DNA from 2 places in the Streptomyces sp. NPDC090083 genome. Region 2 is predicted to be linked to the other one. Evidence: riboswitches for the same ligand, from Rfam matches in the RefSeq annotation. Region 2 holds a riboswitch; the other holds the start of a gene.
What was found. Region 2 has a riboswitch for cobalamin ahead of ACIPTO_RS17830 (CoA-acylating methylmalonate-semialdehyde dehydrogenase). Riboswitches for the same ligand answer to the same signal wherever they lie in the genome.
Positions count from the first base shown of each region.

Region 1: linked by a shared signal. The riboswitch ahead of ACIPTO_RS17340 (ABC transporter substrate-binding protein) and the one ahead of ACIPTO_RS17830 (CoA-acylating methylmalonate-semialdehyde dehydrogenase) in region 2 are both predicted to bind cobalamin.

Region 1 covers NZ_JBIVED010000004.1:471,096-476,982, reverse strand. Annotated here, with positions in the region: gene ACIPTO_RS17350 (CbtA family protein) at 3-869, shown strand; gene ACIPTO_RS17345 (SAM-dependent methyltransferase) at 992-1,795, opposite strand; cobalamin riboswitch at 1,926-2,138, shown strand; gene ACIPTO_RS17340 (ABC transporter substrate-binding protein) at 2,192-3,253, shown strand; gene ACIPTO_RS17335 (iron chelate uptake ABC transporter family permease subunit) at 3,250-4,263, shown strand; gene ACIPTO_RS17330 (ABC transporter ATP-binding protein) at 4,260-5,057, shown strand; gene ACIPTO_RS17325 (SDR family NAD(P)-dependent oxidoreductase) at 5,258-5,887, opposite strand, start outside.
Region 2 covers NZ_JBIVED010000004.1:569,769-586,858, forward strand. Annotated here, with positions in the region: gene ACIPTO_RS17805 (LuxR C-terminal-related transcriptional regulator) at 1-508, opposite strand, end outside; gene ACIPTO_RS17810 (enoyl-CoA hydratase) at 713-1,492, opposite strand; gene mmsB (3-hydroxyisobutyrate dehydrogenase) at 1,489-2,388, opposite strand; gene ACIPTO_RS17820 (enoyl-CoA hydratase/isomerase family protein) at 2,385-3,449, opposite strand; gene ACIPTO_RS17825 (acyl-CoA dehydrogenase family protein) at 3,446-4,594, opposite strand; gene ACIPTO_RS17830 (CoA-acylating methylmalonate-semialdehyde dehydrogenase) at 4,600-6,123, opposite strand; cobalamin riboswitch at 6,343-6,530, opposite strand; gene ACIPTO_RS17835 (NAD(P)-dependent oxidoreductase) at 6,601-7,491, opposite strand; gene ACIPTO_RS17840 (TetR/AcrR family transcriptional regulator) at 7,651-8,250, shown strand; gene ACIPTO_RS17845 (MSMEG_1061 family FMN-dependent PPOX-type flavoprotein) at 8,272-8,931, opposite strand; gene ACIPTO_RS17850 (glutamate decarboxylase) at 9,217-10,617, shown strand; gene ACIPTO_RS17855 (threonine aldolase family protein) at 10,705-11,766, opposite strand; gene ACIPTO_RS17860 (XRE family transcriptional regulator) at 11,786-12,331, opposite strand; gene ACIPTO_RS17865 (metal-dependent hydrolase) at 12,358-13,077, opposite strand; gene ACIPTO_RS17870 (inositol monophosphatase family protein) at 13,430-14,230, shown strand; gene ACIPTO_RS17875 (TMEM175 family protein) at 14,443-15,108, shown strand; gene ACIPTO_RS17880 (aminotransferase class V-fold PLP-dependent enzyme) at 15,311-16,489, shown strand; gene ACIPTO_RS17885 (aminotransferase class I/II-fold pyridoxal phosphate-dependent enzyme) at 16,694-17,090, shown strand, end outside.

The DNA.
Region 1 (5,887 bases), 100 kb from region 2:
ACATGGAAAAGAAGCTCATCCTGCGCGGCATACTCGCCGGCGCGGTGGCGGGCCTGCTCGCGTTCGTGTTCGCGCGGATATTCGCCGAACCGCAGATCGCGAAGGCCATCGACTACGAAAGCGGCCGTGACGCCGCGCAGAACGCCCTGGACAAGGCGGCGGGCATCCCCGTCGAGGGAGCCGACCCGGACCTGTTCAGCCGCACCATCCAGGCCAACGTCGGCATCGGCGTCGGCATGGTCTTTTTCGGCATGGCGATGGGCGCCCTGTTCGCCGTCGCGTACACGGTCTGCCTCGGCCGCACGGGAGGCCTCCGGGCCCGCAGCCTCGCCCTCCTCGTCGCGGGCGGCGGCTTCCTCGGCATGTACCTGGTGCCGTTCCTGAAGTACCCGGCCAACCCGCCCGCGATCGGCCACGAAGAGACCATCAAGCAGCGCAGCGCCCTGTACCTGATCATGGTCGTCTGCTCGATCGCCTTCCTCGCGGGCGCCGTCTATCTCGGCAAGTACCTGCAGAAGCGCTACGGCAACTGGAACGCGACCCTCCTCGCGGGCGCCGCGTTCGTCGTCGCGATCGGCATCGTGATGCTGCTCCTGCCGCAGCTGGGCCATCTCTCGTACAACAAGGCCAACTTCGGCAACCAGGCCACCGAGACCCCGCTCCCGCTGAAGGACTCCAAGGGCAACATCGTCTATCCGGGCTTCCCGGCGGACGTGCTCTTCAGCTTCCGCTTCTACTCGGTAGCGGCGCAGTTGATCCTCTGGGCGGCCCTGGGCCTGATCTTCGCTCCCCTCGCCGAGCGCCTCCTCAACCCCGCCCGACCGGACGCGAACGCTCCCTCACCGGAGCAGGATCCCGTCCCCGCGTGACCAACTCCCCTCCACGGCGGGCGCGGTGATCGACGAGATCACCGCGCCCGGTCCGTTTTTCGCCGCAGACTCAGCCGGAGCGATTCCTCGAACGGGGCCCAATAGTCCTACGGCTTCCGGTCCTACGGCTTCCGGGCCACCCCCGCGTACAGCGGGATCAGGTCGGTCCGGCCGGGGTGTCCGGTCGGCTCGGGGTGCCAGTCCGCGGCGAGTGCTATGCCCGGTTCGATGAGTTCAAGTCCCGTGAAGAAACCGGCGAATTCGTCGCGCGAGCGTACCTGCGCGGGCGTGCCGCCCTGGCGGTAGACCTCGACGACGCGCTGCCAGGTCTCCGGGTCGAAGTCTCCGGTCGCGTGGGAGAGGGCCACGTGACTGCCGGGGGACAGGGCGTCGAGGAGTTCGGCGACGATGCGCCGGGGCTCGTCCTCGTCGGCGACCAGGTGCAGGAGCGCCACCAGGGACAGGGCGATCGGCTGGTCGAAGTCCAGGATGTCCCTGGCCGTCGCGAGGATCTTTCCCGGCTCGCGCACATCGGCCTGGATGTAGGTGGTGCTGCCCTCCGGGGTGCTGTGGAGGAGCGCTTCGGCATGGCGGAGGACGATCGGGTCGTTGTCCGCGTACACCACGTGGGCGCTGGGGTTGATCCCCTGGACCACCTGGTGGAGGTTCGGCCGGGTCGGTATTCCGGTGCCTATATCCAGGAACTGGCGGATGCCCCGCTCAGCCAGCGACCGGGAGGCGCGGTGCATGAAGTCCCGGTTCGTCCGCGCCATCTCCCTGACGGCGGGAAACAAGGAGATGACCTTCTCGGCGGCGGCCGCGTCGACCGGGTAGTTGTCCTTGCCGCCGAGGAAGTAGTCGTACATACGGGCCGATTGAGGCTTGCTGGTGTCCACATCGGCCGCGCTGAAGCCTGCGTCTGTCACGTCGGTTCTCCCGTGAGCTAGCGAACCAGTTCCCGCGTCCCAGCGACCGTACCGCCGAAGGCCCCGGCCGCGGACCTCCTTGGTCCCTCCGTGCCCGCCGGACCCCGTGACGGGTGCCGGTCATCGATCTTGATACGTTGTACGCGCCAGTCGTGCCACAACCGAGGCCAGGGAATCCGGTGCGAATCCGGAACTGACGCGCAGCGGTGAGGGGGACGGGCGGGGCACTCGACGCCACTGGTGCGGCGCGGGCCGGCCGAAGAGGCCGGACGTGACACACCGGGAAGGCGCCCCGTCCGGACGAACCCGAGTCCGAAGACCTGCTGGCGCCTTCCCGCCCTCGGCGAGGGGGAGTTCGTAGGCAAGGCTCCGCGTTCGAGCCCCGACAGGCAAGGTGTGCCCGTGATCCGTACCACCCCCGTACCGCTGCGTCGCCGTACCGCGGCCCTTCTCCTCGCCCCCGCCCTGCTGTTGACCGCGTGCGGCGGATCCGAGGAGGACCGCGCCGACGGCGAGAGGGAGAAGCCCGCGGCCGGATTCCCGCTCACCCTCACCGACTGCGGGCACAAGGTCACCCTCAAGTCGGCCCCTCAGCACGTCGTCTCGCTCAACCAGGGCACCACAGAGATCCTGCTCTCCCTCGGCCTCGCCGACCGCATGGCCGGCACGGCCACCTGGACCGACCCGGTGCTCAAGGGCCTGGAGAAGGCCAACGCGACCGTTCCGCGCCTCGCCGACAACGCCCCCTCCTTCGAGAACGTCCTCGACGCCGAACCCGACTTCGTCACCGCCTCGTTCGTCTCGACACTCGGCAAGGGCGGAGTCGCCACCCGCGAACAGTTCGAGAAGCTGGGCGTACCGACGTACGTCTCGCCCGCCGACTGCGCGGGCAAGGACAACGACAGCGGCGGCGACGGCTCGCGCAGCACACCGCTCACCCTCGACACCGTCTACGGCGAGATACGCGACCTGTCCCGGGCGATGGGCGTCGAGGCACGCGGCGACCGGCTCGTGACGCGACTGAAGGCGCGGGTGACCAAGGCCACCAAGGGACTTGACGCCTCCGACACCTCCCTCATGTACTGGTTCGCCAACTCCCAGTCGCCCTACCTGGCCGGCTGCTGCGGCGCCCCCGGCGCCATCACCCGGGCGGTGGGCGTCAGGAACGCCTTCTCCGACACCCACGACGAGTGGCCCCAGATCAACTGGGAGACCGTCGCCGACCGAGACCCCGACGTCATCGTCCTCGGCGATCTGACCCGCAAGTCGCAGACCGCCGAGACCGCCCAGGCGAAGATCCGCTTCCTGGAGACCAACGCCGCCACCCGCAACCTCACCGCCGTCAAGAAGAAGCGGTACATCCTGCTCAGCGGCCAGGCGATGAACCCCTCCATCCGCACCGTCGAAGGGATCGAACAGGTCGCCGCCGGCCTGCGCGACTTCGGACTCGCCAAGTGACCCTCCGCACCCTGCTGTTGACGGGCGGCGGACTGGTCGCGCTGGTGGTCTCCGTCGCCGTCGCGGTGACCATCGGACCCGCCGACATCTCCACGGCCGACGTGTGGGCGGCGGTCGCGTCCCACCTCGGCGGCGGCCGGAGCACCCTCGCGCCGCTGCGCGACGGCATCGTCTGGGACCTGCGCATGCCCCGCACGCTGCTCGCCGCCGTCTGCGGTGCCGGGCTGGCGCTGTGCGGCGCGGTCATGCAGTCGCTGCTGCGCAATCCGCTGGCCGATCCGTTCGTGCTCGGCGTCTCCTCCGGGGCGTCCACGGGAGCGGTCGCCGTCGTGGTGCTCGGCGTGGGCGGCGGAGCCGTGTCGCTGTCGGCGGGCGCCTTCGCCGGTGCGCTGCTCTCCTTCGGGCTGGTGATGCTGCTCAGCCACAGCCTCGGCGCGAGCATGGACCGGGTGGTGCTGTCGGGCGTGGCCGCCATGCAGCTCTTCTCCGCGCTGACCTCGTTCACCGTGCTGACCTCGGCGGACGCCGAGACCACCAAGGGCGTGCTGTTCTGGCTGCTCGGCTCGCTCTCCGGCGCGGACTGGGGCCAAGTCCTGCTGTGCGCCGTGGCGTTGGCCCTCGTCCTGGTCGTGTGCCTCGGCCATGCCTCCACCCTGGACGCGTTCGCCTTCGGCGAGGAGGCGGCGGCGGGCCTCGGCGTGAACGTCGCCCGGGCCCGGCTGATCCTGCTGTGCGCCACGGCCCTCCTGACCGCCGTGCTGGTCAGCTGCGCCGGGGCGATCGGCTTCGTCGGCCTGGTCCTGCCGCACGTCACCCGCGCGCTCACCGGTCCCGGTCACGTACGACTGCTGCCCGTCACGGCGCTGACCGGGGCCGTGTTCCTGGTGTGGGTGGACACCCTCGCCCGTACCGTCGTCGACCCGCAGGAGGTACCGGTGGGAGTGGTGACGTCGCTGATCGGCGTGCCGGCGTTCGTGGCCGTCCTGCACCGAGGCCGGAGGACGGCATGAGCATCCCCGCTCCGGGCACCGGCCTGCACGCGGACCGGGTGGTGGCCCGCCTCACCGACGGGCGGCTCATCGTCGACGGCGTCACCCTCGCCCCGCGCCCCGGCGAGACCGTCGGTCTCCTCGGCCCCAACGGGTCCGGAAAATCAACGCTGTTGCGCCTCCTGGCCGGTGTCCTCCCGACCTCCAGCGGTGTCGTCACACTGGACGGCCGGCCGCTGCCCGAGACGGGCCGCCGCGCAACCGCCCGCCGCATCGCCACCGTTGAACAACACGCCCACACCCAGACCGAGTTGACCGTCCGCGAGGTCGTCGCCCTCGGCCGCATCCCGCACCGCCGGGCCTGGTCGCCTGCGTCGGCCGCCGACGCGCGCGCCGTCACCGAGGCCCTGGAGCGCACCGCCCTCACCGACCGCGCCGCCCAGTCCTGGCACACCCTCTCCGGCGGCGAACGCCAACGCGCCCAGATCGCCCGCGCCTTGGCCCAGGAACCCCGCGAACTCCTCCTCGACGAGCCGACCAACCATCTGGACATCCAACACCAGTTGGACCTCCTCGACCTGATCGCCGGCCTCCCGGTCACCACCGTCATCGCCCTCCACGACCTCAACCTCGCCGCGATGTACTGCGACCGCCTCCTCGTCCTCCACACCGGCCGCACCGTCGCCGAGGGCACCCCGACCGAAGTCCTCACACCCGCCCTCATCAAGGACGTCTACGGGGTCAATGCCGAGGTGACCCACGGGCCGGGACATCCGGTGGTCCGGTTCCTGCGGCGGCGGAGCGGGACGGTGTAGCCGAGGCCCAGTGCGCGAGCCCCTACGCCGGGGCGGTGCGCAGGAAGTGCAGCGTGGGCTCGCGGTCCAGGAGCGATCTCCAGGCGGTCGCGATGTCAGGGGCTTCGGACACGGGGCACATCCTTCACGTCCGGCGGAGCCTTCCGGGCCCGCGCTGTTCTCAACAGGCTTCAGTGCGCCAGGTGTTGGCGTGCGCGGCTTCAGTGCGCGGAGAACCCGCCGTCCACGAACACCGACTGCCCTGTCACGTACGCCGAGGCGCGGCTCGCCAGGAACACGGTCGCGCCCGCGAAGTCCTCGGTGAGGCCGTTGCGGCCGATGAGAGTGCGGGCGGCCAGGGACGCCACCATGTCCGGGTCGGACGACAGCCGTTCGTTGAGCGGGGTCATCACGAAACCCGGGACCAGCGTGTTGCAGGTGACGCCGTGCGGGGACCAGGCCTCGGCCTGGGAGCGGGCCAGGGATTCCAGCGCGCCCTTGGAGACGCCGTACGCGCCGCTCCGGGCGAACGCGCGGTGTGCCTGCTGGGAGGTGATGTGGATGATCCGGCCGAAGCCGCGCTCGGCCATGCCGGGGCCGAAGCGCTGGCTCAGCAGATGGGGGGCCTCCAGGTTCAGGGACATCGTGGTGTCCCACACGTCCTCGCTCAACTCGCCCATCGGCGGGCGCAGGTTGATGCCCGCGCTGTTCACGAGGATGTCCGGCTCCCCGAACACCTCGGCCGCCGCGTCCCCCGCCGCCCGGACGCCCTGGCGGGTGCCCAGATCGGCGCTCACCCACGCCGCCCGGCAGCCGTCCGCCGTCAACTCGTCGACCGTGGCGGCCAGTTC
Region 2 (17,090 bases):
GGAAGGGCACTTCGTGGACGGCGGAGAAGTAGCGGCCGAGGCGGTCGGCCACGGCCGCGCTGAACACCGCCCCGCCCTGCGCCACCGTGCGTACGCCTCGCACCAGTTCCTCGCCCGGGGCTCCCTTGACCATGTAGCCCCGCGCGCCCGCCCGCAGGGCGGCCACGACCGCGTCGTCCTCGGCGGACCCCGAGATGAAGAGCACCCTCGGCGCGTCGGGCCCGGCCGGGGCGTCCGCGACGATGGCCCGGGTCGCCTCGATGCCCGAACAGCCCGGGAGCAGCAGGTCCATGAGGACGACATCGGCGACCACATGGCCGTCCCGCAGGGCCACGACGGCCTCTTCCCCCGTGGTCGCCTCTCCCGCCATCTCCAGGTCGGCCGCGTCCTCGACGGCCTGCCGTACTCCGGCCCTGAAGAGCGGATGGCCGTCGACGACGAACACCCGGGCCGTCACGGCCGCCGCCGTAACGCGCTCGCGGACCCCGCGGTCGTCGACGTCCGGCATTTCCCCGATTCCAGCATCTTCATTTCTTCCCCCGTGCTCGACTGTCCACTTTTCCATTCGTCTGCGTATCGACTACTTCAGAGCAATAAGTGCTCATGAGTTCATTCTTGAGTCGAATGTGTTCAGTTTCCCACCGTGGCAGACGGCACGGAAACACTTAGACGTGGGTCGAAGCGGCAGCGGCGCGGAGCGGGAGATGGCAGGTCACCGGTGCCGGAACTCGGGCGGCCGTTTGTCGACGAACGCGCCCATGCCCTCCTTCTGGTCGGCGGTGGCGAACACCGCGTGGAACAGCCGCCGTTCGAAGCGGACGCCTTCGGTGAGGGTGGTCTCGAAGGCGCGGCCGACCGCCTCCTTCGCCATCATCGCCACCGGGAGCGACATGCCCGCGACGGTTTCCGCGACGGCCAGCGCCTCGGCCACGAGTTCGTCGGCGGGCACCACGCGGGAGACGAGCCCCGCACGCTCGGCCTCGACCGCGTCCATGGTCCGTCCGGTCAGGCACATCTCCATGGCCTTGGCCTTGCCCACCGCCCGGGTCAGCCGCTGGGAACCGCCGATGCCGGGGATCACCCCGAGTCTGATCTCGGGCTGGCCGAAGACGGCGGTGTCGGCGGCGAGCAGGATGTCGCAGAGCATGGCCAACTCACAGCCGCCGCCCAGGGCGTAGCCGGAGACGGCCGCGATGGTCGGGGTGCGCAGCTGGGCGAGGCGGTCCCAGGTGGTGAACCAGTCGGCGAGATACATGTCCATGTACCCCATCGGCCGCATCTCCTTGATGTCGGCGCCGGCGGCGAACGCCTTCGCCGACCCGGTGATGACGATGCACCCGCAGTCCGGGTCCCAGTCGAGCCCTTCGGCGGCGGCCACGACCTCGGTCATGACCTGGAGGTTGAGCGCGTTGAGGGCCTTCGGCCGGTTGAGGGTCAACAGGGCGGTACGGCCCTTGCGTTCGACGAGGATCGTCTCGTACTCGGTGCTCATGCCCGCCGCTCCCCGCTCCGGTCCCTGATCGTTCGTACGATGCCCGAGAAGTCCTCGCCCGCGCCGCCCCGTTCGGCATAGCCTGCGTACAACTCGGCCGCACGCAGGCCGAGTTCGGCGCGTACGCCCCCGGCCCGGGCCGCGTTCGCCGCCAGGCCGAGGTCCTTGGCCATGAGTGCGGCGGCGAAGCCCGGTCGATAGTCGCGGTTGGCGGGGCTGGCCGGAACGGGCCCGGGGACGGGGCAGTTGACGCTCAGCGCCCAGCACTGTCCGGACGCGGTGGACGCCACGTCGTAGAGGGCCTGGTGGGACAGGCCGAGGCTCTCGGCGAGGACGAACGCCTCGCTGACGGCGATCATCGAGACGCCGAGGATCATGTTGTTGCAGATCTTCGCGGCCTGGCCGGCGGCCGGGCCGCCGCAGTGGACGGCCTTCCTGCCCATGGCGGCGAGGAGGGGTTCGGCTTCGGTGAACTCGCCGGGCCCACCGCCCGCCATGAAGGTGAGCGTGCCCGCCTCCGCGCCGACGACTCCGCCGGAGACCGGGGCGTCCAGGGCCCGCATCCCGGCGGCCACGGCGCGTTCGTGGGCGGTGCGGGCGTCGGCGACGTCGATGGTGGAGCAGTCGACGAAGAGGGTGCCGGGGCGGGCTGCGGCGAGGATGTCGTCGTAGAGGGCCAGGAGGTGGCGTCCGGCGGGCAGCATGGTGATCACCACGTCGGCGCCGGTGACGGCCTCCGGAGCCGATGCGGCGGGTTCGACGCCGGCGCCGCCGGCCGTGTCCAGGAGTTCGGCGACCAGGTCGTAACCCCGCACGCGGTGGCCCGACTTGACGAGGTTGGCGGCCATGGGGCCGCCCATGTGCCCGAGTCCGATGAACGCCACGGTCCTGCTCACCACTGCACCTCCTGGGTGATGTCCGGTACGGCGAGGCCGAGTTCGCGGTCGCCGAGGGGCGCGAAGAAGCGCTCGACGTCCGCGTCGGTGACCTCCGCGAGGGTGGGCGGCGACCAGCGCGGATCGCGGTCCTTGTCGATGACCTGGGCGCGGATGCCCTCCACCAGGTCGGGGGCGGTCAGGGCGTGGCAGGAGACGCGGTACTCCTGGTCCAACACGTTCTCCAGCGGCCCGAGTCGGCGTGCGCGGCGGAGTGCGGCGAGGGTGACCTTCAGTGCAGTGGGCGACTTGGTGAGCAGCGTCTCGGCGGTCTGCTTCGCCGCGCTGTCGCCGTGGTCGAGGAGGCGTTCGACGATGCCTTCGACGGTGGGCGCCCGGTAGCAGTCGTCGATCCAGGCCTTGGCGGCGGCGAGTTCACCGGGCGGTGCCTCGCGGGTGTACCGGCCGATGACCTCGCGTGCCGGTGCGTGGGCGAGCGCGGCGAGCAGTTCCGGCAGTGACCGCGACGGTACGTAGTGGTCGGCAAGGTCGCAGTGCAGGGCGTCGGCCGCGCCCAACTGCGCGCCGGTCAGGGCGAGATGGGTGCCGAGTTCGCCGGGTGCGAGGGCGAGGAGGTAGGTGCCGCCGACGTCGGGCACGAAGCCGATGCCGGTCTCGGGCATGGCGACGCGGGAGCGTTCGGTGACGATGCGGAAGCTGCCGTGCGCGGAGACGCCGACGCCGCCACCCATGACGATGCCGTCCATGAAGGCGACGTACGGCTTCGGGTAGCGGGCGATCCGGGCGTTGAGGCGGTACTCGTCGCGCCAGAAGGCGGCCGAGGCGGAGCCGTCGCCGTCGCGGGCGTCGTCGTGGATGGCGCGGATGTCGCCGCCCGCGCACAGGCCCCGCTCCCCCGCACCGCTGATGACGACGGTCTCGACGGCCGGATCCTGCTCCCAGCCGGTGAGTGCCTCGTCGATGCGGAGCACCATGTCGTGGGTGAGGGCGTTGAGGGCCTTGGGCCGGTCCAGGGTGATGTGGGCGGCCCGGCCCGTGGTGTGGAACTGGACGTCGCTCATCCGAATGCCTCCGTCAGGCCGCGGGCCACGATGACGCGCATGATCTCGTTGGTTCCTTCCAGGATCTGGTGGACCCGCAGGTCGCGGACGATCTTCTCGATACCGTATGCGCTCAGGTATCCGTAGCCGCCGTGCAGCTGGAGGGCGCGGTCGGCGACGGAGTATCCGGTGTCGGTGGCGAAGCGTTTGGCCATCGCGCACAGGTGGGGTGCCTGCGGGTCGCCGCGGTCCAGGGCCTGGGCGGCCTGGTGGACCAGCGCGCGGGCGGCGGCGAGTTCGGTGGCCATGTCGGCGAGGCGGAACTGCAGTGCCTGCGCGTCGAGGAGCCGGCCGCCGAACGCCTCCCGGTCGGCGAGGTGGACGAGGCTGCGGTCGAGGGCGCTGCGGGCGCCGCCGAGCGAGCAGGCGGCGATGCCGAGACGGCCGCCGTTGAGGCCGTTCATGGCGATACGGAAGCCCTCGCCCTCCGCGCCGAGCAGCCGGTCGGCGCCCAACCGCACGCCGTCCAGCACGACTTGGCGGGTGGGCTGGGCGTTCCAGCCCATCTTGCGTTCGTCGGGGCCGAAGGAGAGACCGGGGTCGTCCTTGTCGACGAGGAACGCGGAGATGCCGCGCGGGCCGTCCACGCCGGTGCGGGCCATGACGACGTAGACCTGGGAGGCGCCCGCGCCGGAGATGAACTGCTTGACGCCGGTCAGGACGTAGTGGTCGCCGTCGCGGACCGCGCGGGTGCGCAGGGCGGCGGCGTCCGATCCGGCGCCGGGTTCGGTCAGGCAGTAGCTGCCGAGGTCGTCCATGGCGCACAACCTCGGCAGCAGGCGCTCGCGTTGGGCCCGGTCGCCGTAGCGGTCGATCATCCAGGCGACCATGTTGTGGATGGAGAGATACCCGGCGATGGACGGGCAGCCGGAGGCGAGTGCTTCGAGGACGAGGACGCCGTCGGCGCGGGTGAGGGCGGATCCGCCCGCCTCCTCGCGGACGTAGACACCGCCGAGGCCGAGCCCGGCGGCCTTGCGCAGGACGTCCACGGGGAAGTGCTTGTCGCGGTCCCAGTCCACGGCGTGCGGGGCGAGATGGTCCTGGGCGAAGTCCAGTGTCGCTTCGACGAGGGCCTGTTGGTCCTCGGTGAGCAGAGTGGTGGTCATCGCGCTCAGCCCATCGTCGGGATGGTGAAGCTCGCGCCCTCGCGGAGACCGGCGGGCCAGCGTGAGGTGACGGTCTTCGTGCGGGTGCAGAAGCGGATCGCGTCCGGTCCGTGCTGGTTGAGGTCCCCGAAGCCGGAGCGCTTCCAGCCGCCGAAGGTGTGATAGGCGACGGGCACCGGGATGGGCACGTTGACGCCGACCATCCCGGTGTCGACGCGGCGGGTGAAGTCGCGGGCGGTGTCGCCGTCCCGGGTGAAGAGGGAGACGCCGTTGCCGTAGACGTGTTCGCTGGGCAGGCGCAGGGCCTCCTCGTAGTCGGCGGCCCGGACGACGCACAGCACCGGGCCGAAGATCTCCTCCTGGTGGATGCGCATGGCCGGGGTGACCCGGTCGAAGAGCGAGGCTCCGGCGAAGAAGCCGTTCTCGTGGCCGGGCAGGACGAAGTCTCTTCCGTCCACCACGAGTTCGGCGCCCTCGGCCACGCCCAGATCGACGTACGACCGCACCCGTTCCACGGCGTCCGGTCCGACGAGGGGGCCGAAGTCTGCCTCGGGATCGTCGCTGCGGCCGATGCGCAGCGAGCCGATGCGTTCCCTGAGGCGGGCCACGAGCGCGTCGGCGGTGGCCTCGCCGACCGGGACGGCGACGGAGATCGCCATGCAGCGCTCCCCCGCCGAGCCGTATCCGGCGCCGATCAGGGCGTCGACGGCCTGGTCGAGGTCGGCGTCGGGCATCACGATCATGTGGTTCTTGGCGCCGCCGAAGCACTGGGCGCGTTTGCCGTGGGCGGCGGCGGTCGCGTAGACGTGCGCGGCGACCGGGGTGGAGCCGACGAAGCCGAGGGCGGCGACACGGGGGTCTTCGAGGAGGGTGTCGACGGCTTCCCGCGCGCCGTTGACCACGTTCAGGACGCCGGGCGGCAGGCCCGCCTCCAGGAAGAGTTCGGCGAGCCGGAGCGGGACGGACGGGTCGCGTTCGGAGGGCTTGAGGATGACGGCGTTCCCACAGGCCAGTGCGGGGGCGGCCTGCCAGAGCGGGATCATCGCGGGGAAGTTGAACGGGGTGATCCCGGCGACGACTCCCAGCGGCGCGCGCAGGGAGTGGACGTCGATGCCGGTACCGGCGTTGTCGGTGAACTCGCCCTTGAGCAGGTGCGGGATACCGGCCGCGAACTCGACCACTTCCAGGCCGCGTTGGAGGTCTCCGTGCGCGTCGGCGACGGTCTTGCCGTGCTCGGAGGACAGCAGCCGGGCCAGTGACTCCTGCTCTCCTTCGACGAGTTGGAGGAAGCGCAGGAGGACGCGGGCGCGGCGCTGCGGATTCCACTCGCCCCACTCGCGCTGGGCGTGGACGGCGTCGGCGACGGCCGCCTCGGTCTCGGCGCGGTTCGCCAGGGGCACGAGTGCCTGGACCTCGCCGGTGTTGGGGTCGTACACGTCGCCGTAGGACCCGGAGGTGCCGGGGACGTGCTTGCCGCCGATGAAATGGGTCAACTCGCGCACGGGGGCGCGGTCTTGTGCACGGACCATGACTGCCTGCTCTCGTCAGGTGGGTCCAGGGAGGCACGCTCGCCACCGGCACGGGCGCCGGGAGGCGCACGTGTGCGGGGATTGCGCGGGATCGCGTATGGCGCGGGGCCGTCAGCTCATGACGGTGCGATGTTCGTCAGGTTCGCCGGCCGAAAGCGGGCGCCTGCCGGGATCGTGAACGCATACCGGTGCCATGCGTGTCTGCTCCATCCTCGTGGACAACACGGAACACACCGCGGCCGGTATCCTGACTCCCGGATCAGCGCGCGCCGCCCGCCTTCCCGACATCCAGCTCGTCAGTGGCGTCCTGCTCGACGGCGAACTCCCCGGTCACAGTGGCGGGACCGTGCCGGATTCACACCGGCTTCCCTGCACCGCGGACCTTGGCCACGAATATATAGTTGGACGTCCTAGTAAATCCAGTCCCGGCGACCGATCGGCACCGGGTCGAGCGCGTGACGGGGAGTGCGAGGGGGACTAGCCCCGCGCCGCCTCCTCGGTTCTGGCCTCGATCGCGTGCAGGACGGCCACCATGTCCTCGGCGCCGTGGCCCTGCGCGACGGTCTCGCCGTAGAGGGCATGGCAGATGTCGAGGAGCGGTGAGGCGAGGCCGGCCTCGCGGGCGGCGTCCGCAATCAGCCGGTTGTTCTTCAGTACGTCCGCCGCCGCGGCCTGGACGGTGAAGTCGCGGGTCACCAGCTTGGGCCCCTTGACCCGGGAGACGGAGCTGGCCATCGGTCCCGCGTCCAGCACGTCCCGGAGCAGGCGCTGGTCGAGCCCGTGCCGGTCCGCGAAGTGGAACGCCTCGGCCAGTCCGGTGACGAGCGTGATCAGGAACAGGTTCACCGAGAACTTCATCAGCAGGGCACCCGGTACCGCTCCGCAGCCGAACGTCTCCTGGCAGACGGGCGCGAGCAGCGGCCGTACGGCGTCCACCGCGTCGGCGTCCCCGGCCAGCATGCCCACCAACTGCCCCTGCTCGGCGGGGACTCGGGACCCGGAGACCGGCGCCTCGACGTATCTCCCGCCGGCGGCGCGGATGTCGTCCTGGAGGCCGGCCGAGTACTCGGCGGAGGTCGTGCCCATGTGGACGACGGTGTGTCCGGCGACCCGGGCGGCGAAGCCCGGGGTGCCGCGGCCGAGCACCAGGTCCATGGCCGTCTCGTCGGCGAGCATGAGGAACACGATGTCCTCGGCCCGGTCGAAGACCTCGGCGGGGTCCGCCGCCACCTCGGCCCCGGCGGCGGACAGCGGTTCGCAGCGGCTCGGTGTGCGGTTCCAGACCACGAGCGGCGTGCCCGCGCGGGCGAGGTTGAGCGCCATGGGCTGCCCCATGACCCCGAGGCCGACGAAACCCGCGTACCGCACGATGGACCACCGTTCCCGTCCGGCGGCGGAGCCGTGGCCCGCCCGCCGCTCCTGACTATGACGGCCGTCATGGTAATCCACTCCATGACGGCCGTCATAGAGTGACCCGAGGACAGCGTGAGGACAGCGTCCGGAACGGTCGAGGAGGTCGGGAGAGCGATGACAGAGGTGTCGGGACACAGTCCGCGCGAGCGGATGGTCTTCAGCGCGGCGCAGCTCATCCGGCGCGACGGGGTCGCCTCCACCGGCATGCGCGAGGTCGCCGTCCACGCGGGCGCGCCACGCGGTTCGCTCCAGCACTACTTCCCCGGCGGCAAGGAGCAGTTGGTCAACGAGGCGGTGGGCTGGGCGGGCCGCTACGCCGGCAAGCGCGTCGCCCGTTTCCTCGACGCGCTGCCGGAGCCGACGCCCGGCGGACTGTTCGGCGAGATGGTGCGCCAGTGGACGGACGAATACGAGAGCGCGGGTTTCGCGGGCGGCTGCCCGGTGGCCGCCGCGACGGTGGACTGCGCGGAGACGAGCGCCTCCACGCGGCAGGCCGCGGCCGACGCGTTCGCCACCTGGTCCGGTCCGGTGGCCCGCGCCCTGGCCGGCATGGGCGTGCCCGCCGAACGGGCCGGTTCGCTCGCCACGCTCATGATCAGCGCCCTGGAGGGGGCCGTGCTGATCGCCCGCGCCGAGCAGGACGTCCGCGCCCTGACGACCGTGGCCCGCGAACTCGGGCCGCTCCTCGACTCGGCGGCGGCCGGCACCGGCTGACCGCGCCGACGGCCCACCCCGTCACTCGTAGCGGTACTTCAACGAATCCGCCTCCGCCTGCTCCACGTCCGCGATCGTCAGCTCCGGCATCCGCAGCTGCGCCAGGGTCACCTCGGCCGAGGTCGGCTGGGCGTCCGCCGGAAGCCACTGGTCCGGCTTCCAGGCCGCGCCGCGCAGGAGCGCCTTGGGACAGTGCGGGTAGACCTCCTCGATCCCGACCACCAGCGCACTGGCGGGCGGTTTGCCCACGGCGGTCAGCTGGGAGAGGAGGTCGGGGCGGGTGGAGACGCAGGCCCGGCCGTTGACCCGGAGGGTGGTGGTGCGGCCGGGGATGACGAACAGCAGCCCGGCCCGCCCGGTGGCGACGACGTTCCGCAGGGTGTCGAGCCGCTTGTTGCCGGTCGCGTCCGGGATCGCGAGCGTCCGCTCGTCCAGGACGGCCACGAATCCGGCGGGGCCACCGCGCGGGGAGACGTCGCAGTTGCCCTCGGCGTCCGCGCTCGCGACCAGGACCAGTGACGAGCAGCCGATCAACCGCCGTGTCTGCTCGGTGAGTTCGGTCATCTGCTTCCGTACGGCGGTCTCGCGTGGAAGTCCGTAGACCTGGCGCAGCGTGTCCTGGTCGCGTACGGCGTCGGGGCGGAGCGAGTCGAAGGCACTGCCGGCCAGAAGTGACGTCATGCCGCCGAGCCTAACCAGCCGCTCCGCCGGGCGCGCCCGACTGGGTCCAGGGACCCGCACGCCGGGGCCGGTCGCGGGCGACTGGCGAAAGGGCCAGGTCAGCACCGTCGGCATACCCGTCTTTTCCTGCAAAAAGTAATGCCCAGTATGTACAAGGGAAAATCCAGTTCATCAGTCCGCAAATCGATCACTGGATCGGTGTAATCAGCACAAACACCGCACCTCTTGGCGATCTAGCGTCTGAGTGCACGGGGCCGCACGGATCAGAAAGGCATCCAGACACTCATGCCCATCCCGCATACCGACGTCATGCCCGAAGCCGAGTTCGACACCTTCGCCGTCGCCCACGACGTCGGACAGCCGCCCGCCGTCGACCTGTTGACACCGGTCGACGAACTGCCCGCGCTGCCCTCCTCCCCCGACCTGGTCAGCCGTCGCGTACGCGACGAGCTGATGCTCGACGGCAACGCCCGCCTCAACCTCGCCACCTTCGTGACGACCTGGATGGAGCCGCAGGCACGGGAGTTGATGGCGGAGACCGCCGAGAAGAACCTCGCCGACCGCGCCGAGTACCCGCAGATCACGGCGATGGAGGAGCGGTGCGTGCGGATGCTCGCCCGGCTCTGGCACGCGCCGCAGCCGGAGCAGGTCCGCGGCTGCTCCACCACCGGTTCGAGCGAGGCCGCGATGCTCGGCGGGCTCGCCCTCAAGCGCCGCTGGCAGGAACGCCGCCGCGCCCAGGGCAAGGACACCTCGCGCCCGAACATCGTGATGGGCGCGAACGTCCAGGTGTGCTGGAAGAAGTTCGCCAACTACTTCGAGGTGGAGCCGCGTTACGTCCCGATGGAGCCGGGCCGCTACCACCTCACGCCGGACACGCTCACCGCGTACTGCGACGACAACACCATCGGCGTCGTGACGATCCTCGGCTCCACGTTCGACGGTTCCTACGAGCCCGTCGCGGACATCTGCATGGCCCTGGACGGCTACCAGGCGGCCACCGGCACCGACATCCCCGTGCACGTCGACGGCGCGTCCGGCGCCATGGTCGCGCCGTTCCTCGACCCGGGCCTGATGTGGGACTTCCAGCTCGAACGCGTCGCCTCCATCAACACCTCGGGCCACAAGTACGGCCACGTCTTCCCCGGGCTGGGCTGGGCGTTGTGGCGCGACGCCGAAGCCCTCCCGAACGACCTGGTGTTCGAGGTCGACTACCTCGGCGGCAGCTCCCCCAGCTTCACCCTCAACTTCTCCCGCCCGGGCGCCCATGTCGTCGCCCAGTACTACAGCTTCCTCCGGTACGGCTTCGAGGGGCTGCGCGACCTCGCGGACCAGAGCCGCGGCACGGCCCGCGCCCTCGCCGCCCGCATCCGGACCATCGCCCCCTACGAGTTGATCACCGACGGCTCCGAACTCCCCGCGTTCGCCTTCCGGTTGGCGCCCGGCACGCAGGGCTTCACGGTGTTCGACGTCTCCCACGCCATGCGGGCCCGCGGCTGGCACCTGCCCGCCTACGACTTCCCCGCCCCCTGCCAGGACGTCTCCGTGCTGCGCCTGGTGGTGCGCACCGGGTTCACCGCCGAGCTCGCGGCCATGTTCATCGCCGACCTGACCGAGGTCACCCGCGGCCTCCACACCGTCCGGCCGTCCCTCGCGCCGCTGATCAAGCCGCTCGTCGCCACCTGACACCTCCGCACGGCGGCGCGGTCTCCGTGACCGGCCGCCGTCCCGTCACCCGGTGACGTCACGCCCTTCGGTACGCCGGTACGCCCCTCAGCGGGTGTGCCGGCGTACCGCGTCGAGGAGTTGGTCGATGTCGTCGGCGCTGTGCGAGAACGCGGTGACGAAGCGGACGACGCCCGGTTCCCAGCGGTCGTGGTAGAAGGCGTAGCCCTCGCCGAGGAGGCCGTCGATGACCTGCTGGGGCAGCCGGCAGAAGAGGATGTTGGCCTGCGGAGTCGCCAACAGACCCGCTCCGGCGAGGGACGTGAGTCCTTCGCCGAGGCGGGTGGCCATCGCGTTGGCCTGGCGGGCGTTGCGCAGCCACAGGTCGTCGGTGAGGTAGGCGTCGATCTGGGCCGTGTGGAAGCGCATCTTGGAGGCGAGTTGGCCCGCGCGCTTGGCCCGGAAGGCCAGTTCGGCGGCGAGCGCGGGGTCGAAGGAGACGATGGCGTCGGCGGTCATCGCGCCGTTCTTGGTGGCGCCGAACGACAGCACGTCGACGCCCGCCTTCCACGTCATCTCCGCCGGGGTGACGCCGAGCCGGACCAGGGCGTTGGCGAACCGCGCCCCGTCCATGTGGACGCGCAGCCCCGCGTCCTTGGCGATGGCGGACACCTCCCGGATCTCCGGGACCGTGTAGACGCTGCCGCTCTCGGTGGCCTGGCTGATGCTCACCGCGGACGGCTGCACGCTGTGCACGTCACCGACCCGGCGCCGGACCGCCGCCCGCAGTGCGTCCGGGTCGATCTTGCTGTCGTCACCAGCGACACCCACGAGTTTGGCCCCGCTGGTGAAGAACTCCGGCGCACCGCACTCGTCGGTGTTGATGTGGCTGTCGGGGTGGGAGAGCACGCTGCCCCAGGGCGGGGTGAGGGCGGCCAGGCCCAGTCCGTTGGCGGCGGACCCGGTGAAGACGGGGAAGACGTCGACGTCCCGCTCGAAGATCTCGCCGAGCCTGCGGCGGGCGCTCTCGGTGAAGGGGTCGTTGCCGTACGGCAGGACCTGTCCCTCGGCCGCCTCGGCGACGGCGCGGGCTATCTGCGGGGATGCTCCGGCCATGTTGTCGCTGCTGAAGGCGCGGCTGGAGGGTGTGGTGGCGATGACGGTGCTCATGGTCGGGCGTTCCTCGGTGTCAGGTGCTGATGGGAGAGGCGAAGACGACGGTGATGTCGACTTCCTCGGCGCCGGTGCGGTAGAAGTGCGGGGCGTCCCCGGCGAAGGCGAGCATGTCGCCCGGGCCCAGGTCCTGCGGGGCGTCGACGGGTCCCGCGGTGACGTGTCCGGTGGCGACGAGCAGATGCTCGATGGTGCCGGTGGCGTGCGGGACACCGGCCAGCTCCGTCTCCGGGGGGATGCGCAGCCGCCAGATCTCCAGGCTGTTGCCGCTGCTGATCCGGCGCAGCAACTCCCGGGCGACTTCCCCGGGTTCGATGTCGGTGCCGGGCCGGAAGACGGGCCCGGTGTCGGCGTCGCGCGCCAGCAGGTCGGCGATCGGGATGCGCAGGGCGATCGCGATCGCGTCCAGGGTGTCGATCGTGGGGTTGCCGTTCCCGGCTTCCAGCTGCGACAGGGTGGCCTTGCTCAGCCCGGCGCGCCGGGCCATCTCCGCGGCGCTCATCCCGCGCTGCTGCCGGCGCAGCCGGATCTTCGCACCGACGGCGGCGGCGGTACTGCTCACCGGCCGACGCGGGGACGGCGAGGGCGTCACCGGACACTCCGGTGGGCCGCGCTGTAGGACACGCGGACACGGCCCTTCTTCACCTTCAGCGTCGGCAGCACCACGTCGGTGAGGTCTCCGAGGCGGCGCACATGCGTGCCCCCGCAGGGCGCGGAGTGCAGCGCGCCGAGACTCACCTCGCGCCGTCCGCCGGGCAACCACCGTGCGCCGACCGGCAGATCGTCGGCGACCGCGGCCGCCACGGCGGCACGCAGCTCGGCGGTCACCGCCTCGCGCCCTTCCGGATCCGCCAGCCGCTCATCCCCGTCCGGCGCCTGGAACTCGACCCGCGACTGCCCGGGAAAGTGGTTGCTCGCGGCCATCTCCCACCCCCGCGCCCGCCCGACCGCCTCGACGAGATGCCCGGCCGTGTGCAGCGCGGCATGCGCCGTCCGCACCGCGAGATCGATCCGGGCCCGCACGCGCTCCCCCACAGCGAACTCCGGCAGCACACCCCCCTCGGCGGCCACCACCACGACCAACCCGGACTCCCGCACCGGCACGACCTCCACGTCGGCCACCCACCCCCGGTCGGCGGGCTGCCCACCGCCCTGCGGATGGAACAGACAGTCCTCCACGGCCGCCCACGGCGCGCCGCCCCTCTCACCGACCGCGATCACACGCGTGTCGAGCTGCTCCAGGTAGGTGTCGTCGAGGTACGCACTGATCTGCGCGCCGACCCGTGAATCCACGATCGAATGAACCATGCGTTCACTATACCGAACCAGGGAGGATTAATGAACGCCTCGTTCGTTTTAGTCAACGCTCCAGGCGCCCCACCGAACCCGCACGCCCACCACTGGCCCCGGCCCCCGTACGGCCCCGCCGCCCCACCCGTCCCATAGAAGTGTCGCCCGGAGGAAAGTCCGCGTTCACCCGACTGTTCCCGAACCCGACCGGCACGCCTGCCTATCGTGCGCCGGACCGAGGCGTACCGGCACGCAGGGGGTCTGCCGGCGAGCTGCCGGACGGTGGAGGACGCGGACCGGCGTGCCGAACTGGTCTCCTGGGGTGTGGACGCGATCATGAGCAACGACGTGAACGGGGTGGTGAAGAGCTGTGACGGACGAGCTTGACCTGGACGGTGCTCTGCGGGTGGCCGTGGAGCTGGCCGAGTGGGCGTCGGAGGCGATCCGCGGCGGGAACCGGGGAGGCGCGGGTCCTGTCCGGCAGAAGGAGAGCCCGGCCGACATCGTCACCGACACGGACGAGGCCGTGGAACGGCACGTACGCGCGGTGCTGCGACGGGAGTTCCCGGACTGGGGCATCGACGGCGAGGAGTACGGCGCCGAGGAGGGCACCTCGGACGACGCGCCGCACTGGGTGATCGACCCCGTCGACGGAACGACCAACTACGCGCACGGACTCGGCTGGTGCTCCTTCTCCCTGGGCCTCGCGGAACCGGACGGCTCCCCGCTGCTCGGCCTGGTGGCGGACCCGTGGCGCGGCGAGGTCTTCACGGCGGTACGGGGCAAGGGCGCGCACCTGAACGGAACCCCGATCCGGGCGGCCGACCACACCACGCTCACCGGCCACGTCTTCCTCACCGAGTGGGCGGCCCACGCGCACTGGCCGGGCCTCGACACACTTCTCGCGCGACTGTCCGAACGGCACTGCACGGCCCGCGTGATGGGATCGACGGCGCTGTCCCTCGTCCAGGTGGCGGCCGGCCGGGCGACAGCCGCCGCGATCGGCGAGTTCCACCCGGTGGACGGCCTGCCCGCCCTCCTCATCGCCACCGAGGCGGGCGCGGTCGCCATCCCCCAACTCCCTTCCTACGGCGAGCCGTTGCTGCTCGTGGCGCCGGACGCGGCGGCGGAGACCGGGGAGTTGTGGCGTACGACGGTCGGGGCGGCCTAGCGGAGCGGAGGCCGCCGGTCGGAGCGGCGGCCGGGCCTGGTGTTCCGACGGTCCATGCCAGACGCGATCCATGTCGCCGGCCTCCACCTCTTCGCACCTGCACGGCATCCGCCGCGAGCTGACCGCCGCGAGGCCGGGCTCCGGCGCGCTCGACGACTCCGCCTCCCGCGTTCCCTAGGATCAGGGCACGATCTTGATCTTCAGGAGTGCGGATGAGCGAGGATGTGCGACCGGAGCCCGGGCTCTCGCCGGAGCGGCTGGTCTTCTTCACGGACGCGATCTTCGCGATCGCGATGACGCTGCTGGCCGTGGAACTGGACCGCCCGGGCGAGCAGGAGCGGGCGTCGGCCGAGGCGCTGGGCCGTTTCCTGGTGGACCAGCGCAACTCGTATCTGGCGTTCGCGCTGGCGTTCGTCCTGCTGTGGTCGGTGTGGCGGCGGCATCACCAACTCACGGACCAGATCCGGGTGTTGTCACGGACCTTCGTGTTCTGGCACGCGCCGTTCCTGCTGCTGGTCGCGTTCCTGCCGTTCCCGACGGCCGTCATCGGTTCCTCGATCACCAATCCGATGGCGCAGACGCTCTTCGCCGGGACGATGGCGGGCGTCGTCTTCTGCGAGGTAGCCCTCAAGGAGGTCTCGGCCGACGCCGGTCTCGTCATCGGCGATGTCGCCCGGGCCCGCCGGCACGCCGACGCCTCGTGGGCCGTGGGCCTGTGGTTCGTCCTGAGCCTCGGTCTCGCCTGGGTGTTCCCTTACGCCTACGTCCTGTGGTTCCTCGCACCGCTGGCCGCCTCCTACGGCGGCCCGCTCGTCACCCGCCTGCGCGCCCGGCGCACCCACGCGCACGACGAGGAGACGCCGACGGCCGGGTCGTAGACGAAAGCCGCGGGAGGCGTCAGGGACACCCGGGACCACGTGCGCCGGTGCCGGGGAGCGTCCCCGCTCCGGACTTTCCTCGCCGGGCCGCCGCATTCATCGGACCCCGGCCTCTCGCGTCCGGGAAGACTCACTTCACTGATCGGGTGCGGCTTGAGACCGTGAAGGCAAGGGTTCTTCGGACAGACGGGAAGCAGACGACATGGACATCGACGCGCTCCGCCAGGACACCCCGGGCACCGCGAACCGCGTGCACCTCAACAACGCGGGGGCCGGGCTCCTCTCCCGCCGGACGCTCGGGGCCATGACCGCCCACCTGGAGCTGGAGGCGGCCATCGGCGGTTACGAAGCCGCCGACCAGGAACGGGACCGGATCGACGCCACCCACGCGCACATCGCCCGGCTGGTGGGCGGTCGGGCCGACGAGATCGCCCTGTTCGACAACTCCACCCACGCGTGGAACGCGGCCTTCTACTCGATGACGTTCAAGCCCGGCGACCGCATCCTCACCGGCCGGGACGAGTACGGCAGCAGCGTGCTCGCCTATCTGCAGACGGCCCGGCGGCACGGCGCCGAGATCGTCGTCGTACCGGACGACGAGGACGGACAGCTCGACACCGCGGCCCTCGCCGACCTGATCGACGAACGGACCAGACTCGTCGGCGTCACCCACATCCCCACCAGCAGCGGACTGGTCAACCCGGCGGCCGAGATCGGCCGGATCACCCGCGCGGCCGGCGTCCCCTTCCTGCTGGACGCCACCCAGTCCGTGGGCCAATTCCCTGTCGACGTGGCCGAGTTCGGCTGCGACATGCTCACCGCGACCGGCCGCAAGTTCCTGCGCGGCCCGCGCGGCACCGGCTTTCTGTGGGTGCGTCCCGAGGCCCTGGAGTACCTGGACCCGCACGTCACCGAGATCGAGGCCGCGACCTGGGACGGCGAGCGCGGCTTCCGCTGGCACGACGGTGCCCGGCGCTTCGGGACGTGGGAGGTCAGCTACTCCAACGTCCTCGGTCTGAGCGAAGCCGTCCAACAGGCCCTGGAACTCGGCATGGACGAGATCGGCCGACGCGCCGTCGCCCTCGGCGCGGAACTGCGCGACCGCCTCGACGCGCTGCCCGGCGTCACCACCTACGACCTCGGCCGCGACCGCTGCGCCATCGTGACCATGAAGGTCGACGCCGTTCCTACGGCCGAGGTCGCCGCCGCGCTCGCGAAGCGGGGGATCAACGTCTCCACGACCGTGGCCGAACACTCCCAACTCGACACCGAGAACCGGGGAGTTCACCCCTTGGTGCGGCTGTCCCCGCACTACTACAACACCGAGGCCGAAATCGCCCTGGCCGTCGAGGCCATCGCCGAACTGGCGCGCACGCCCTAGCACTTGAGGATCCGCGGCCGGAAGGAACACGCGGCAGAGCGGGTCCGCACCGCTGAGCGCGGCCGAGTGCACGGTGTCCCGGCGAGAGCGGAGCCCGCCTCCGCGCGGCGCCGCACACAACCCTCTGGCTTCATCCCGGCGCGTGATCTATCTTTGGCCTAGGACAAACTTTGGCATAGGACGAAAGCTTCAGTTCGGGCGGAGATGCATATCGTGCGGATCAAGGGCACCACCGCGGCCGAGATCGCCGGCAGCGTGCGGGATCAGGTCGCCTCGGGCGAGTTGGCGCCGCAGGCGGGCCTTCCGCCGGTGCGGGCACTCGCGGCCGAACTGGGGGTGAACCGGAACACGGTCGCGCTCGCGTACCGGCGGCTGGTCGAGGCGGGGGTGGCCGAGACCCGGGGTCGCGGCGGCACGGTCGTCGCGGCCGTACCGCAGCTCGCACGCGAAGGCGTCGGAGCCGGCGGCGACTGCGTCGACCTGGCGAGCGGGAACCCCGACCCCAGTCTGTTGCCCGACATCCTGGCCGCCGCCCGGAGCGGCAGCTACAGCCGACCGCTGTACGGCGCCCCCGCTCTCGATGCCGGGCTGGACGCCTGGG